Regions from separate parts of the Pantoea sp. ABR1s genome, predicted to be linked through region 1. Evidence: predicted binding sites of a transcription regulator. Region 1 holds the regulator's gene; the other holds the start of a gene.
What was found. The regulator CRP, encoded in region 1, controls carbon source genes, mostly activating them, when cyclic AMP is high. The targets are predictions, from matches to a motif close to ATGTGANNNNNNTCACAT.
Positions count from the first base shown of each region.

Region 2: the regulator CRP is predicted to act here: its motif matches at 5,224-5,241, upstream of ACXKZD_RS17665 (nucleoside-specific channel-forming protein Tsx).

Region 1 covers NZ_CM173823.1:421,815-429,916, forward strand. The annotation lists gene ACXKZD_RS01950 (aminodeoxychorismate/anthranilate synthase component II) at 1-197, shown strand, start outside; gene argD (bifunctional acetylornithine/succinyldiaminopimelate transaminase) at 279-1,499, shown strand; gene ACXKZD_RS01960 (YccS/YhfK family putative transporter) at 1,501-3,576, opposite strand; gene crp (cAMP-activated global transcriptional regulator CRP) at 3,634-4,266, opposite strand; gene ACXKZD_RS01970 (OsmC family protein) at 4,570-4,974, shown strand; gene ACXKZD_RS01975 (phosphoribulokinase) at 5,219-6,088, opposite strand; gene ACXKZD_RS01980 (YheU family protein) at 6,150-6,368, opposite strand; gene ACXKZD_RS01985 (hydrolase) at 6,373-7,389, opposite strand; gene ACXKZD_RS01990 (LysE family translocator) at 7,447-8,049, shown strand; gene ACXKZD_RS01995 (LacI family DNA-binding transcriptional regulator) at 8,051-8,102, opposite strand, start outside.
Region 2 covers NZ_CM173823.1:3,741,762-3,749,863, forward strand. The annotation lists gene ACXKZD_RS17635 (MFS transporter) at 1-418, opposite strand, end outside; gene ACXKZD_RS17640 (LysR family transcriptional regulator) at 529-1,425, opposite strand; gene ACXKZD_RS17645 (helix-turn-helix domain-containing protein) at 1,596-1,964, opposite strand; gene ACXKZD_RS17650 (hypothetical protein) at 2,206-2,472, opposite strand; gene ACXKZD_RS17655 (response regulator) at 3,144-3,803, shown strand; gene ACXKZD_RS17660 (sensor histidine kinase) at 3,800-5,155, shown strand; gene ACXKZD_RS17665 (nucleoside-specific channel-forming protein Tsx) at 5,435-6,301, shown strand; gene yjdN (VOC family metalloprotein YjdN) at 6,398-6,835, opposite strand; gene ACXKZD_RS17675 (LysR family transcriptional regulator) at 6,911-7,807, opposite strand; gene ACXKZD_RS17680 (amidohydrolase) at 7,922-8,102, shown strand, end outside.

The DNA.
Region 1 (8,102 bases):
ACCATTCGCTGATTGTACAGCGCGACTCCCTGCCAGATGCCTTCGAGGTGACTGCCTGGACGGTGCGTGACGGCGAGCCTGACGAAATTATGGGATTCCGCCATAAAACCCTGGCGCTGGAAGGCGTGCAGTTCCATCCCGAAAGCATTCTCAGCGAGCAGGGACATCAGCTGCTGCGCAATTTCCTTGAGCAATAAGTTGCCTTTGAGTGATTTTTTATGCATATTTTGTGATTATTATTTCAAAGTTGCACATCAATCATCTAAATGGGGTCATCAATGGCAGCGGAAAAAATTGCGGTCACGCGGGAGACGTTCGATAACGTTATTTTGCCTGTTTATGCACCTGCGCAGTTCGTGCCGGTAAAAGGCAAGGGCAGTCGTGTATGGGATCAGCAGGGCAAAGAGTATATCGATTTCTCAGGTGGTATCGCCGTCACCGCACTTGGACACTGCCATCCTGCGCTGGTGGAGACGCTGAAAAGTCAGGGCGAGACGCTGTGGCACACCAGCAACGTCTTCACCAACGAACCGGCGCTGCGTCTTGCCAGTAAGTTAATTCAGGCGACCTTTGCCGAGCGGGTCTTCTTCGCTAACTCCGGGGCCGAAGCCAACGAGGCCGCCTTTAAGCTGGCGCGCTACTACGCCTGCAAACGTCACAGCCCATTCAAAAGTAAGATTATCGCCTTTCATAACGCCTTTCATGGCCGGACGCTGTTTACCGTCACGGTCGGCGGACAGCCAAAATATTCTGATGGGTTCGGGCCTAAACCGGCGGATATCGTCCATGTGCCGTTCAATGATCTGAACGCAGTAAAAGCGGTCATTGACGATCACACCTGCGCCATTGTGGTTGAACCGATTCAGGGTGAGGGCGGCGTCGTGCCCGCAACGCAGGAATTTATGCAGGGACTGCGTGAGCTTTGCGATCAGCATCAGGCGCTGCTGGTGCTGGATGAAGTGCAGAGCGGCATGGGGCGCAGCGGCAAGCTGTTCGCCTATGAGCATTATGGCATCCAGCCCGATATTCTGACCTCAGCCAAAGCGCTGGGCGGCGGTTTCCCGGTCAGCGCCATGCTGACCACTAACGAGATCGCCTCGACCATGGCGCCGGGCGTGCATGGCACCACCTATGGCGGCAATCCACTCGCCTGCGCCATCGCCGAAACTGCGCTCGATATTATCAATACGCCGGAGGTGCTGGCAGGCGTTGAGACACGTCGTCAGCACTTTGTCACGGCGCTGCAGGCCATCGATGCGAAGTATGATCTCTTCAGCGATATTCGCGGCAAGGGTCTGCTGATTGGCGCGGCGCTGAAACCGCAGCATGCCGGTAAAGCACGCGACATCCTGAATGCCGCGGCCGCAGAAGGCGTGATGGTGCTGGTTGCCGGCACTGACGTGATGCGTTTTGCCCCGTCACTGATCATTGAGCCTGCCGACATCGAAGAGGGCATGAGCCGCTTCGCCACGGCCGTCGGCAACGTGCTCAACGGCTAGCTTAGTTTTTACGTAAGCGTCTGATCAGCCAGCGGCCATGTTGCGGCCGCTGGTTCCACGCCAGCGATGAAATGGTGTACATCACGCTCAGATGATCGAGAATGCGCCGCACATGCTGCTCCACCACCGTGATCGGTCCCTCACTGATGTTCTCCAGCTCATCCAGCAGGTTAACCTGTGAGCTTTCACCATCATATTCCAGCCGCTGCTGACACCGCTGCAGCGCGATTTCACAGGATTGCAGGTAACGCTCAGCCAGCGAGGCAGTGAGCATGGTGTGCTCCCGCGCCAGAATCGTCATGGCGTTGATATGCTCGACGATAAACTGACTGTGCGTGACCCAGAGCCGCATATCACTCAGATAGCGGGAGTTGAACGCGGGTTCCTGCATCGCCTGATTCAGTGAGTTAAACAGCGCATTGTGTGCCTGATTGACCTTCACGCGCTGATAAGCCAGTTTCTCTGGTGACTGTTCGTCACCCAGCAACAGCCGCAGCGCATCCTGATAGGTTTCCAGTGCGTCATGGGCGTTCTGCCGCAGTAAGCCGCTCTGCCACTGCGGCCACAGCCACAGCATCCCGCCAAAGGCGATCAGACAACCCATCAGCGTATCCATGAGTCGCGGCAGCAGAAACTGCGCGCCATTCAGCGACAGCAATTGCAGCGAGTAAACCGCCGTGACCGTAAAGCCAATCATCGACCAGCCATAGAACTGGCGGGTAAAGCGATAGCTGATAAAAGTAATTGCCAGCATGATCAGCAGCACCAGCGACTCCGGCACCGCCATGCGCAGCGTGGCGGCCGCGATCACCAGACCGGCAAAAGTGCCCAGCGCCCGGTGCTGAATGCGGACACGGGTAGCGCTGTAGCCGTTCTGGCTGACGAACATGATGGTCATCAGGATCCAGTAGGGTTTGGGGATGTTGAAGAACAGCGCCAGCGCGCTGCCCAGCATCAGCATCACCGCAAAGCGGCCGGCAGTGCGCAGGGCCGATGAGCGAAACGAGAGATAACTGCGCAGCGCCGGTAACAGCGGCAGACGGCGCTGGCGGTCAGCCATCAGATCGCGCTGATAAAGGGGTTTCTGGGTGCGCAGGACCCGCGCGATGCGGTTGAAGTGGTAAAGGCAGAAGTTACCCACCGGATTGTCGGGATGCTGATGGGCGATTTTCTCCAGCGCGCCGAGCTGTTTATCCATCGCAAAGCGATCGGGTAGCTGGTGATAGAGAATGTTATCCGCCAGCACCCGCAACCGGGCCGAGATGGTTTTGGCATTCCAGCGGATCACCGCTTCGGCGTGGCTCTGTTCGACCAGCTTCTGCACCTCTTCCGGCCGATGCAGGCTGACCGAGATATGTTCCTGCAGATCCAGCGCCACCTGAAAGGCGCGCGTCAGCCGTTTATGGCTGTGATCGCGGCTTGCCGACAGCATATGCATCTGCTGATAACAGGTGTTAATCAGATCGACCACTTTCTGCTGACGAGCCAGCAGCGGCGGCAGCGCCTTTTCCGGATCGGTCAGCTGCGTCAGCAGGGTATATTTTGCGTCGCAGTAGTTAGCCAGCTCGCGATAGATCAGGCTCAGGCTTTCGCGCATTGGCTGCTCTTTCCACAGCCAGAACCAGAACCAGTTAAAGAGCCCGTACCATAGCGTGCCGCCGATATAGAGCAGCGGGGGAACATAGATTGGCATGCGGCCAATCAGGCTCAGGGTAAAGATGGCGGCAATCAGGGTGCCGGGCAGCAGACGACCATGCAGCGGGCTGATCTCCCCGGTAACGCCGAGCAATAAGGGCATGGCAAACAGAATCAGCGGCAGCGGAATAGCATGCAGGGTGAGCCACTGCATCAGAAAGCTGCCGAGGGCAAACAGGCTGCCGCCAACAATCAGGCGTTTGAAGAAGCGTTTATGCGGGGTATCCAGACCGGCGATGTTGCAGCAGGCGGGCACTAATGAGAACAGCAGACCTTTTTGCAGGTCGCCAGCCAACCAGCCCAGCGCCACCGGCAGACAGAGCACCAGCGTTTGCCGCAAGGCGTAGTTAACTTCAGGATGGTAAATAATTCGACGCCACATCGGCCCAACACAAACAATAACGGCGTGATGTTGCCATCACGCCGTGGGTGACAGGAATTAGCGGGTGCCGTAAACGACGATGGTTTTGCCGTGTGCGGAGATCAGGTTCTGATCTTCCAGCATCTTCAAAATACGGCCCACGGTTTCACGTGAACAACCAACAATCTGGCCAATTTCCTGACGAGTGATTTTAATTTGCATGCCGTCGGGATGCGTCATGGCATCTGGCTGCTTCGCCAGGTTGAGCAGGGTCTGTGCAATGCGTCCGGTTACGTCGAGGAAAGCGAGGTTACCCACTTTTTCAGACGTCACCTGCAGGCGACGCGCCATCTGCGATGAGAGTCGCATCAGGATGTCAGGGTTAACCTGGATCAGCTGACGGAATTTCTTGTAAGAAATCTCCGCCACTTCGCACGCGCTTTTCGCACGTACCCAGGCGCTGCGCTCCTGGCCTTCTTCGAACAGGCCAAGTTCACCAATAAAATCGCCCTGATTCAGGTAGGAAAGAATCATCTCTTTGCCTTCTTCATCTTTAATCAGAACCGCAACGGAACCTTTCACGATGTAGTAAAGCGTTTCTGCTTTTTCACCTTGGTGAATCAGCGTACTTTTGGATGGATACTTGTGAATATGGCAATGGGACAGGAACCATTCGAGTGTAGGGTCTGTTTGCGGTTTGCCGAGAACCATTCGCTATTATCCTCTGTTGTAATCGTGCCCAAAATACAGGGGGCAGTTTTCCCTGTCAGGCGGTGAAAGCTTCAAGCGTTTCCATTTCAGGAAATTATTCGGGCCGCATCAGGCGCAGTGCGCATCATCCTTCCCGGCTTCGTCATCGGGTGACGAAAAATATTTTCAGCACTGTTTGTAGCACAGCTTTTGCCGACTGTCTTCTGTTGTCTCGCTTCAGCTACGGGCGGATTTCTCTGGATTGCTGTTTACCAGGCGAAAGCGTACTCTGGCGACAAAACAGCGTATTCCGGAGCAAAAATCATGCAGGCAAGAGTGAAATGGGTAGAAGGGCTGACATTCCTCGGAGAATCCTCATCCGGCCATCAGATACTGATGGATGGAAATTCGGGTGATAAAGCGCCCAGCCCAATGGAGATGGTGCTGATGGCGGCGGGCGGATGCAGCGCGATTGACGTGGTATCAATTCTGCAAAAAGGCCGAAACGATGTGGCTGATTGTGAAGTAAAACTGACCTCAGAACGTCGTGAAGAGGCGCCGCGAATCTTTACGCACATCAACCTGCATTTTATCGTGAGTGGCAAAGCCCTCCAGGATAAAGCGGTCTCACGCGCTGTTGATCTTTCTGCTGAAAAATATTGCTCTGTGGCCATCATGCTGGGTAAAGGCGTCAACATTACCCATAGCTATGAAGTGATCGAACTTTAGTACCAGCAGGGATCTTTTAAGGTCGCGGGCAAAATCTGTCGTGCTCTGCTGTCAGACTGTGCCTGCGCTGGGAACCGGGTCAGATCGGAAAGACGCAAAACCGCCATCCATGGCCGCTCGGCCCGCGCCGTCCCTGGCGCGGGACGCTTTCCTCTTCTGACCCGGTACCCTGCGTGTTAAGCTTTTTCGCTGCTGTCAGATTCATCCTGCATTGGCATTAGTCTGGAAAGGCTCTTTTGGCCTCTTACTCTATTCGTTTGCCTTCCATCAGCCGCTTCACCAGCGGACCCATGATCAACTCCATCGCCAGACCCATTTTGCCGCCAGGCACCACCAGCGTATTGATGTGCGAGATAAACGAGCCCTGCAGCATCGCCAGCAGGTAGGGGAGGTCGATATCTTCCAGCGCCTGGAAGTGGATCACCACAAAGCTCTCATCCAGTGACGGAATAGCGCGGGCAGCGAACGGGTTTGAGGTATCGACCGTCGGGACGCGCTGAAAGTTGAGGTGAGTGCGTGAGAACTGTGGTGTGATGAAGTTGATGTAATCTTCCATCGAGCGCACCACCGAATCCATGACCGCTTCACGTGAATGGCCGCGCTCGCCAGTGTCGCGCACCAGCTTCTGAATCCACTCCAGGTTCACAATCGGCACCACGCCAACCAGCAGATCAACCTGTTCTGCTACGTTGTGCTGCGCCGTTACCACGCCGCCGTGCAGCCCTTCGTAGAAGAGAATATCGGTGTTCTGCGGCAGCGGTTGCCACGGCGTAAAGGTGCCGGGCACCTGATTCCACGGCACTGCTTCATCATAGGTATGCAGATATTTACGCGACTGGCCCTGTCCGCTCTGACCATACTCTTTAAAGCTCTGCTCCAGCAGGCCAAAGTCATTGGCTTCCGGGCCGAAGTAGCTGACATGACGTCCTAAATCGCGCGCCTTACGAATCGCCATATCCATTTCAGGGCGGGTAAAGCGGTGAAAACTGTCACCTTCCAGCTCCGCCGCATGAAGATCGAGCTGCTGAAAGATTTTGCGAAACGCCACGCTGGTGGTGGTGGTCCCTGCGCCGCTGGAACCAGTCACCGCGATAATGGGATGACGTGCAGACATAGAAAAGCTCCCTGTGAGGTCGGGCAATAGGCATTGTTAACACGAAATGCCGTTGGGTGCATCAGCCACGAAATTCTTTGCGCGGCATGATATTGACCGATTCGTGCAGTTCCGACCACACCAGTACCACTTCACCCGTTTCCAGCTGACGTCGCACATCGGCCACCTTGTCGATCAGGCTGCGTTCCTGCTCGCCATAGTCCGTGCCTTCGCGCAGCACAAAGGTTTCAATCAGATTTTCAAGGGTCTCAGGTGAGACCTGTTGCCAGGGAATAATCACGAGATCAGTTATCCAGAAAAGGGGCGATCCACTGGGGGATACGCTGTTCCAGCCACATTTCAGGCTGGCGTAATGTCCCACCAACAAAACCTACATGGCCGCCGTGTGGTGTCAGTTGATAAGTAATAGTGGCAGATAATTGGCTGCTGTGCGGGATCACCTCATCACTCATAAAAGGATCATCTTTGGCGTGAATGATCAGCAGCGGTTTCTCTGCGTGCTTCAGCCAGGGCATGGCGCTGGCACGATGATAGTAATCGGCCGCATCCAGAAAACCGTGGGCGCGGGCGGTAATGGCATCATCAAAATCGCGCAGTCGACGTAGCGCTTTCAGCTGCGCCAGATTGACCGGCAGCGTATCCGGCCAGGCGTGCAGTTTGCGGCGGGCATTTTTCTTGAGCTGCGCCAGCAAATAGTATTGATACACGCGTGAGAAGCCGCGTTCCAGTTTTACGCTACAGGGCTCCAGCAGCAGCGGAGCGGAGACAATGACGCCCGCGTCTACCTCAGCGGCTGCGCCCTGCTGGCCCAGCAGGCAGCCCAGCATGTTACCGCCCAGCGAGAAACCGACCGCGGCGGTGGGTACGCGGCCCCAGCGGGTGCGCAGCCAGTGCAGAAAAAAGCGGGCATCTTCGGTTTCGCCAGAGTGATAGATGCGGTTGAGCCGATTCGGTTCGCCGCTGCAGCCGCGAAAATGCATCACCACCGCCAGCCAGCCGCGCGCGCGGCAGATCGCCATCAGGCCATGAATATAGGGGCTGTGAAAACTGCCCTCCAGCCCATGAAACAGCACCACGCGCGGTTTATGCTGCGCGAACTGCGGATCTTCACTCCAGGCGAGATCGACAAAGTCGCCATCCGGCAGGTCGAGACGCTGCCAGTGGGGATCGCCCGCGATACGACGACGTAGCAGGCGCGGCAGCAGGGTCTGCAGGTGCGCGTTACGCAGACTCTCAGGTGGCGTGAAGTGCTCGTTTTCCGGACCGGTAAATTTCATGTGGTAAAAGCTTGTCTGTTCCATATCACACTGTTAGCTTCGATAAGTTTTTTCTTGCAGGGTAAGGAGTACCCGATTGCCATGGAACTGAGTCTTTTCTTATCAATGTTGGGATTTCTTTGGGTCGCGGCCATTACGCCCGGGCCTAATAATATGTTACTCACCGCCTCGGGCGCTAATTTTGGCTTTATGCGCACCATTCCGCTGATGATTGGCATCATGATCGGAATGCAGGTGATGCTGCTGATGGTGGCCTTTGGCGTCGGCGGGCTGATCCTGCTCTATCCTTCGCTGCACCTGGTGCTGAAAATCGCCGGTAGCCTCTATCTGCTCTGGCTGGCATGGAAAATCGCTACCGCCAGTTATGAGAAGCTGGAAACCGATCAGGCGCCGGATGCGCCGATGCCCTTCTGGCAGGGCGGATTGTTGCAGTTGATCAATCCCAAGGCCTGGCTGATGGCGCTGGGCGCGGTCGCCAGTTTCAGCCTGGCCGGTGACGCATATCGCCATTCAGTGATGGCGATAAGCATCGGCATGTTTCTGGTTAATCTGGTATCGGGTGTTATCTGGATGGGATTTGGTGCGATGATCGGCCGCATTCTGCGCAGCCGTCGCGCCTGGAAAATCTTTAACCTCGCCATGGGGCTGCTGACCGCCGCCTGCGTGCTGTTAATCTGGCACTAAATTAGCTGGATGCGCGTTCAACGCGCGTCCAGGGCAGCACCTCGCGGATGACT
Region 2 (8,102 bases), 740 kb from region 1:
GTGCTTTCGGCGTTTGCGCCGCCACCAGAATGGTCGATCCCGATGCGTAGCCGCCCAGCAGCCCCGCCAGCAGGCGCAGCGCCACCAGTTGCCACGGCGCGGTCGCCATGCCAATCAGCGACATCGCAATCGCCATCCCGAGACTGGCCCGAATCAGCATCAGCTTACGACCATAGCGGTCAGCCAGCCTGCCCCACAACGGCGCCGTCAGTGCGGCGCTGAAAAAGGTCGCGCCGTAGGCAAGGCCGGACCAGCGGGCGATAGCGGCAGGCTGCTCAACGCCGAGTTGCTGCACATAGAGCGGCAGGAACGGCAGCAGCAGCGTCATCGCCACGATAGTGGTAAAAGAGCCGACGACGCAGACCCCTAAGTTACGTCGCCAGTGCTGAAACTCTGCAGTTTCGGGTGACTGTTGCATGATGATATCCGGTGAGTAGTCAGGGATACAGGCTAACCGGCGTAGCGGAGTAACAACAGTCGCATCGGGATAGTTACTCTGTGGCGCTGATTGTTGTCAGCAGGCAACAATCAGCCTGTATTCAGCGCCGCAACCACGGCATCGCACAGCAGCGTCACGGGCGACGCCGGTTCAGGCGTGTCGTGCAGCAGCAGATAACTTTGCAGACGATCCATCTGCCACTCCGGCAGCAGTTGCTGAATATCACCGCGCGCCATCGCCTCCTGGGCCATGTAGGAGGGCAGATAGGCGATGCCGCTCCCCGCCAGTGCCGCATTGAGCAGCGCCATACTGTTATTGGCGCGAAAACGGCTGCGTACATCCAGTGCCAGCCGCTGTTTATCACGGCGGAACGGCAGTGCGGCGGTGTGCGCCGGACCATGAAACAGCAGCAGGTCGTGCCGTGGCAGCATCTCAGGATGTGTGATAGCGGGTCGCTGCGCCAGGTAGGCAGGCGCGGCATAGAGCCCCCACTCGATTTCGCTCAGTACCCGAAAATTGCCCTGCTGTGGCGATCGGGATCGGATCACAATCGCCAGATCCGCCTGATCATCCAGCCGATCGTGACTGCGATCGGTCAGATCAAGATCGACATTGATATGCAGATGCCGACGCAGAAAGCGGTTAAGGACAGGGACTACGCACTGGCAGCCGAACGTAACGGGTGCCTGCAGCCTGACATGGCCGACGGGCTGCTGATGCACCTGCTGCACAAAGGCTTCGGCGCGCTGCACTTCGGCCAGCATCCGCACACAGTAGGGATAGTACGCCTGGCCCAGCTCGGTCAGCGCCAGCCGCCGGGTGGTACGTTGCAGCAGCCGGATACCGAGCCGCAGCTCCAGACGGGCGATCTCCCGGCTGACATGGGATTTGGACAAGCCGAGTGCGCGTGCCGCCTCACTGAAACTCTGTAATTCCACAACCCGTGCAAATACCAACATGGCGGTTAAATTCGCGCCGTTTTCCATGTTTCCCGACTCCGACAGTAAAGGGATGCTGACAACAAACTAACACGTTCGGGCGGGGTCACTGTGGCTGATGGGCAAAAAAAGGCGAGGCGAAGAACAAGTGGAGAGAAGCGCAAAGCGCGGGCCGACCTTCCCGTCCGCAGGCTGTGACGGGAAGGTCTTATCAGGCATCAGCTGGCCATCGCCAGAGGGAATAGCAGCCGATCCGGCTCGACGCGACGCTGACGGCGCAACTGGCCAGGCGTCACCATAAAGTAGTTTTTAAACGTGCGGGTATAGGCCTGCTGGGTATCAAAGCCATAGTTCATCGCCACCTGCAGTATCGCTTCGTTGCTGCTCAGCAACGTGAGCGCAGACTCGGTTAAACGGCGCTGACGGATATATTCTGCCAGTGAAAAGCCGGTATGCTGGCGAAACAGCCGTTGCAGATGCCAGCGCGAATAGCCCGAGCGGCGCGCCACCTCATCCAGATGCAGATCGTGTCCTAAGTTGTTCTCAATCCAGTCCAGCAAACTCCGAATAAACTCGCGCTGATTCATGGTTCCTCCTGTTGATGCTGATGTGCAGTGGAGCCACTCTACCTGCTAAAATTTATCCCTTAATTAGCAGAAAATTAGCGCAGAATTAGCAACGGCGGAAACGGAGGCGGAATCGCGCGGCCAGCGGGGCTTTAGTGTGAAAGTTCGTGAAGAGATTGCTGCTGAAAAAAGGCAGAAGATAAAAACGCTGAGTCAGACAAATTTATTTCTGCATCATAAGTGACGGGGGTATTCAGCCCTGTCAGGCGTCAACATGTTTGAGATATCGCTGATATTCCTGAGCCAGAAAATCAACGCCTTCCTTTCGGGTGACATAATCAACATCAATTGAGGTTATGGATGTTACATCAGGCTGATCAGGATAAAGATGCAGGTAGGTCAGATACCAGTACATAACAGCCTGACCGCCTACAGTAATAACCGGTGACGGAAGTTGTCCGGCGTTATCAATAAGATAATGGTTGAGTTTAAGGATCTGTTCTTCTGGAGGAATAGCGTGCAATGTCATAAAAAAAGCCCACCTGTATGATGAGCTTATTTTACTACCTGGCTGATTTCAGCACGGCGTGACATCAGAAAAATGCGAGGCTGCGTCCACTTTTTGCAGGCACAATACCCTGAGGACGTTTTTCAAGCACGCGGCCTGGAGCCTGACCATTTCGGACGGCTTCAACACGATCCTGATACTCGCGCTGATGTCTGATTTTTGCTTCCTGGGCTGACATACTATTCACCGCTGAAATGTCTGGCATTAATCTGTTGCTCAAATATACGTCACCCCATTTACGCTTGCAATCGCTGGCATCTCAATGGATATGGATGGGGACATCAGGCCACCTGACTCCTCCATAAAATACCGGTGACGGCGGTCCGCGAAATAATTCATGCTGTGGCAAGGCGGCAAATGCGCGAGTCCCCAGGAGCTGACATAAGTCAGTGACTGGGGTGAGCAAAAGCAGCCAACGCCGCCACAGTGCGAAGTATGACGGCAGAAGTCCGCCAAAATAATCCGTGCTGTGGCAAGGCGGCAAATGCGTGAGTCCCCAGGAGCTGACATAAGTCAGTGACTGGGGTGAGCAAAAGCAGCCAACGCCGCTACAGCGCGAAGTATGACGGCGGATAATTCTGGCCTAACAATTGGTGAGTAAACTCCCCTCATCTTTCTGAAGGAGATCAGCCATGCGCGTGTTACTGGTTGAAGATGATGAAATGATCGGCGCGAACCTGCAGCAGGCACTGGAGGGGGCGGGCTGGTCGGTGGACTGGGTGCGTGATGGCATCTATGCCCAGAATGCCTGGAGCGAAGGCGGCTACAGCTGCGTGCTGCTCGATCTCGGCTTACCGCGCGATGATGGCCTGCAGGTACTGCGCCGGGCGCGCGGGCGCGGCGACGCCACGCCGGTGCTGATTCTTACCGCACGCGACACGGTGGCGCAGCGGATTCAGGGACTCGACAGCGGCGCTGACGACTACCTGCTTAAACCGTTCGATTTGCAGGAAGTTATGGCCCGGATGCGCGCGATTACCCGACGTAGTCACGGCGCAGCAGACTCGGTGCTGGGCAGCGGCGATGTGCAGCTGGATATGATGACCCGCGAAGTGCTCTACAAAGGACAGCGCGAGCAGCTTACGGCGCGCGAATATGCCCTGCTCTACGCCCTGCTGGAGCGGCCAGGCGCTATTCTGTCGCGCGAGCAGCTGGAAAATCGCATCTATGGCTGGGGCGATGAAGTCAGCAGCAACGCGGTGGATGTCCTGATCCACGGGATGCGCCGCAAGCTGGATAACGACGTGATCCGCAATGTGCGCGGGCTGGGCTGGCGGGTACCGGCAATATGAAACCCTTCACCTTTATGCGTTCATTACGCAACAAATTACTCTCTACGCTGCTGATTATTCATCTGCTGATGATCGGCGGCGTCACCTGGTATTTCTTCAGCTGCTATGGCGATATGGTTGGCACCATGAAGGACGATCAGCTGGCAAAAATCGCTGATGCCTGGTCCACTAATAAACAGATGCCCGCCCTGATGCCGATGCTTATTGCGCCTGACAAGGCGAAGAGCGCCTTTGTGGTGCAACTGTGGGACGATCGGGGTCAGTTACGAGCCAGCTCATGGCCGGAGCTGCAGGCTCCGCTGCAAAATCAACGGGGCTATCGCGACGTGCATGTGGGTCAGTGCGACGACTGCGAATGGCGCATCTATACCCGGCCCGGCTTACCTGGCAGCGAGATAAAAACTATCCAGGTGATGCACAACCTCAGCTACATGAAGGCATTGATGGTCAAGCGGGCGTTGTCAGCGATCATTCCATTGATCCTGATGATGCCGCTGTCACTGCTGGTGATCTGGCTGGTGGTGCGCAAGATCACCCGGGATCTGCAGGTCGCTTCGCGTCAGATTGCCGCGCAGGAGACGCATCATCCGCACAATGTCTCACCCGAAGGCTTGCCGGATGAGATCCTGCCGCTGGTGGCCGCCTACAACTCGCTGCTGAGTAAGCTGCGTGAGGCCTGGTCGTCGCAGCGTCAGTTCCTGGAAGATGCGGCGCATGAGCTGCGCACGCCGGTAACGGCGGTGACCTTGCAGCTGGAAAATCTGCGTCAGCATATCCAGCCAGGCGAAGCGAGCCGGCAGTTCAGCCAGCTGGAAGCGGGCGTCACACGCACCCGTCATCTGGTCACGCAGTTACTTAATGTCTCGCGTCAGGATGACCAGAGCGTGGTCGCCAGCGTCGAGCATATCGAACTGGACGATCTGCTGAAAGAGAGCATTGAGCAGCTGATGGTGGTGGCAGATAAACGCGGCATCGATATCGGCTTTAATGGCTCCACGCAGTATCGTCTGCAGGCCAGCCGTTCCGAGCTGCGCAGCCTGTTCGACAATCTGATTGGTAACGCCATGTTGCACACGCCGGAGGGCAGCCTGGTCGATGTGCTGCTGCATCGGGTCGCAGGTAAAACAGTGGTCGATATTGTCGATAACGGGCCAGGCATGCCGGAATCCTTTATCGAACGCGCCTTTGACCGTTTTACCCGTTCACCTGACGTTAAAGCCCAGGGCAGCGGGCTGGGATTATCCATTGTGCGCAACGTCGCACAGAAGCATCAGATTCACGTCGCCCTTTCCAATTGCATGACGCCACAGGGTGCCATTTGTGGTTTGCAGGTTCGCGTCACCCTTCCCTGATCCCGCCCGTTTGATCACGAACCAGACAACGTAAACGGTTGCCTGGTTCCGTTCGATCCTGGTCATTATTGTGAAGCGCATCACATTTTAGCTGAATTGTAATGCAACACTTTTTGACAAACGTGAGCAAAATCTATTTTCTATCGATCTGTTACAGGCACGCTACGCGGGCTGAAGAACTGGCTGTTATTTGCTGTGAAACCCTCATTCCCATCAAGGGACCGATTTCTCTCTGACTGCGTCTGCTGTGCGGCGGTCAAAAGCATGTGGCTGATAATAATGAAATTTAAAACGTTGATAGCAGGTGCCGTGCTGGCATGTTCATTGAGTGGCGCTGCGCAGGCCGCTGAAAGCGATCCGCAGTATGTCTCCGACTGGTGGCATCAGAGCGTTAACGTGGTAGGCAGCTACCACACCCGTTTCGGACCGCAGTTTAACAACGACGTTTATCTGGAATATGAAGCGTTTGCGAAGAAGGACTGGTTCGATTTTTATGGCTACCTCGATCTGACCAACTTCTTCGGCGCAGGCAACAGCAACGCCAACGGCATTTTTGATCACGGTTCACCGATGTTTATGGAGATTGAGCCGCGCTTCTCTATCGACAAACTGACCGGCACCAGCCTGGCGTTTGGTCCGTTCAAAGAGTGGTATTTCGCTAACAACTACATCTACGACATGGGCCGCAACAGCGATAGCCGCCAGAACACCTGGTATATGGGTCTGGGCACCGATATCGATACGCACAGCGATGTCGGCCTGTCGCTGAACGTCTACGCAAAATATCAGTGGGAAAACTACGGTGCGGCGAATGAAAACAGCTGGGATGGCTATCGCTTCAAAGTGAAATACTTTGTGCCAATCACCACGCTGTGGGGCGGTAATCTGGGCTATGTGGGCTTCACCAACTTCGACTGGGGTTCCGATCTCCGCGATAAAGGCGGTTCATCACGCACCAGCAACTCCATCGCCTCCAGCCATATTCTGTCACTGGGTTACGATCACTGGCACTTCTCTGCGGTGGCGCGTTACTTCCACAACGGCGGACAGTGGGCGGATGGTCAGGAGCTGAATTTCGGCAACGGGCCGTTTGAAGTGAAATCGACTGGCTGGGGTTACTACCTGGTGGCGGGTTATAACTTCTGATTACGTGCGGCGGCCTGAATAGCGCCGCCGCGCATTAATCCGGGCAGTTGCCATTAATTAATACGGCGCCGCAAATTACGACGCCGGCTGGCCCGATTATTCCTGCGGCTTCTCGACGTTGATGCGCCATGGAATGTTGAACTTATCAATGAACATCGCGAATCCGTTCGACCAGAACGTCTCCTGCCACTCAGTTGTCACCTTGCCGCCTGCCGACAGTTTCTCAAACCAGGCTTTACCCTTTTCGACATCGGTAGTTGAGAGACTGACCGCGTAACCGGCATGCTCAGACGCTGGCGGCTGATCGGTGTTGCCATCGCTCAGCATCAGCTCACCGTCACCAATACGCAGCTGGGCATGCATGATCTTTTCTGGCGGCTGCGGCGCGGCAGACTGATCGCCGACCTGCTCACCCTGATCCGGCATATCACCGAATTTCATTTTAGAGAGCAACTCTCCCCCGGTCGCCTGCAGGTAAAAGTCGATAGCCTCTTCGCAACGGCCATAGAGAAACAGATAAGGACTGACTTGCATCGTAACCTCTATATTTGTCGGGTGGATTTTTTTCAGTACCTTAACAGTGTAGACGATCGACTTTACTCGCTGATTTTACTGGCAATAACGGCGAAAGAGTTGTGCCATATAACTGCTCATTGGGGTCAGCGTCGTGTCTTTGCGCTGGATCAGATAGAAGATCGCTTTCGGCAGGGGTTCGTCGAGCGTCAGCGCCACCAGCGACCGGCCCAGAATCGGGTCGTCAATGACGTCGACCGACAGAATACTGATGAAATCGCTTTGCGCGACCAGGCTGGTGCAGGCCATAAAGGTTTCACAGGTCACCACAATTTTCGGGGCCATGCCGCGTTCGCCAAACAGATCGTGCAACAAGCGGTAGTAACTGCCTTTAGGCGTTGGCATCGTCCAGTCCGCCTGCTGTAACTCCGCCAGAGAACGCGCCTTTTCCAGCGGATGGCCTTTGCGCACCACCACCTTGTACTCGCGCTCCATCATCCGCTCATACATCAGCTCCTGATCGAGATGGCTCTGATCGTAGGTATTAATGGTGAAATCGAGCGCGCCCTGGCGCAGTTCATGCACCATCGACACCAGCTGGCCTTCGACGATGCGCACCTTCACCAGCGGGTATTCGCGATGAAACTGGTTAATCACCTGCGGCATAATGGTGCGCGCCACGCTACCACCGACGCCGATATTCACCTGACCGCCACCCAGTCCCAGCCGCTGCTGAATATCCTCTTCGGCGACCCGCAGCTCTGCCAGCACCAGGCTGGCATGCCGAAAAAAGTTATCACCGATATCGGTTAACACCACGCCCTGCTGACGGCGGATAAACAGCTTTGCCCCCAGCTCGCGCTCCAGTTCCTGAATCGCTTTGGTTAACGCCGGTTGTGACAGCCCGGAAAGACGGCTTGCCGCCCGGATACTGCCCTGTCGCGCCACGTCAACGAAGGCGCGCAGCTGATGGAGCTTGAGATTGGCAGACATAATTTTGCGATAACCGTTGTTTATCAGTCACAAGATATTCGCATCTTATGCCGGTCAATACCATTGTGTAGATTCGGAACAGTGCATAAAAAATCAACAACGAGGAGAGAGCCGATGAACCCCCTTTCAGACCACGTCAGCGCCCGGCTGCCACAGCTGCAACAGTGGCGTCGCGACTTCCATCACTATGCCGAATCGGGCTGGCTGGAGTTCCGCACCGCCACCTTAGTCGCTGAAGAGCTGCATAAGCTCGGTTATCAACTGAAGCTGGGCCGTGAGGTCATCGACGCTGACG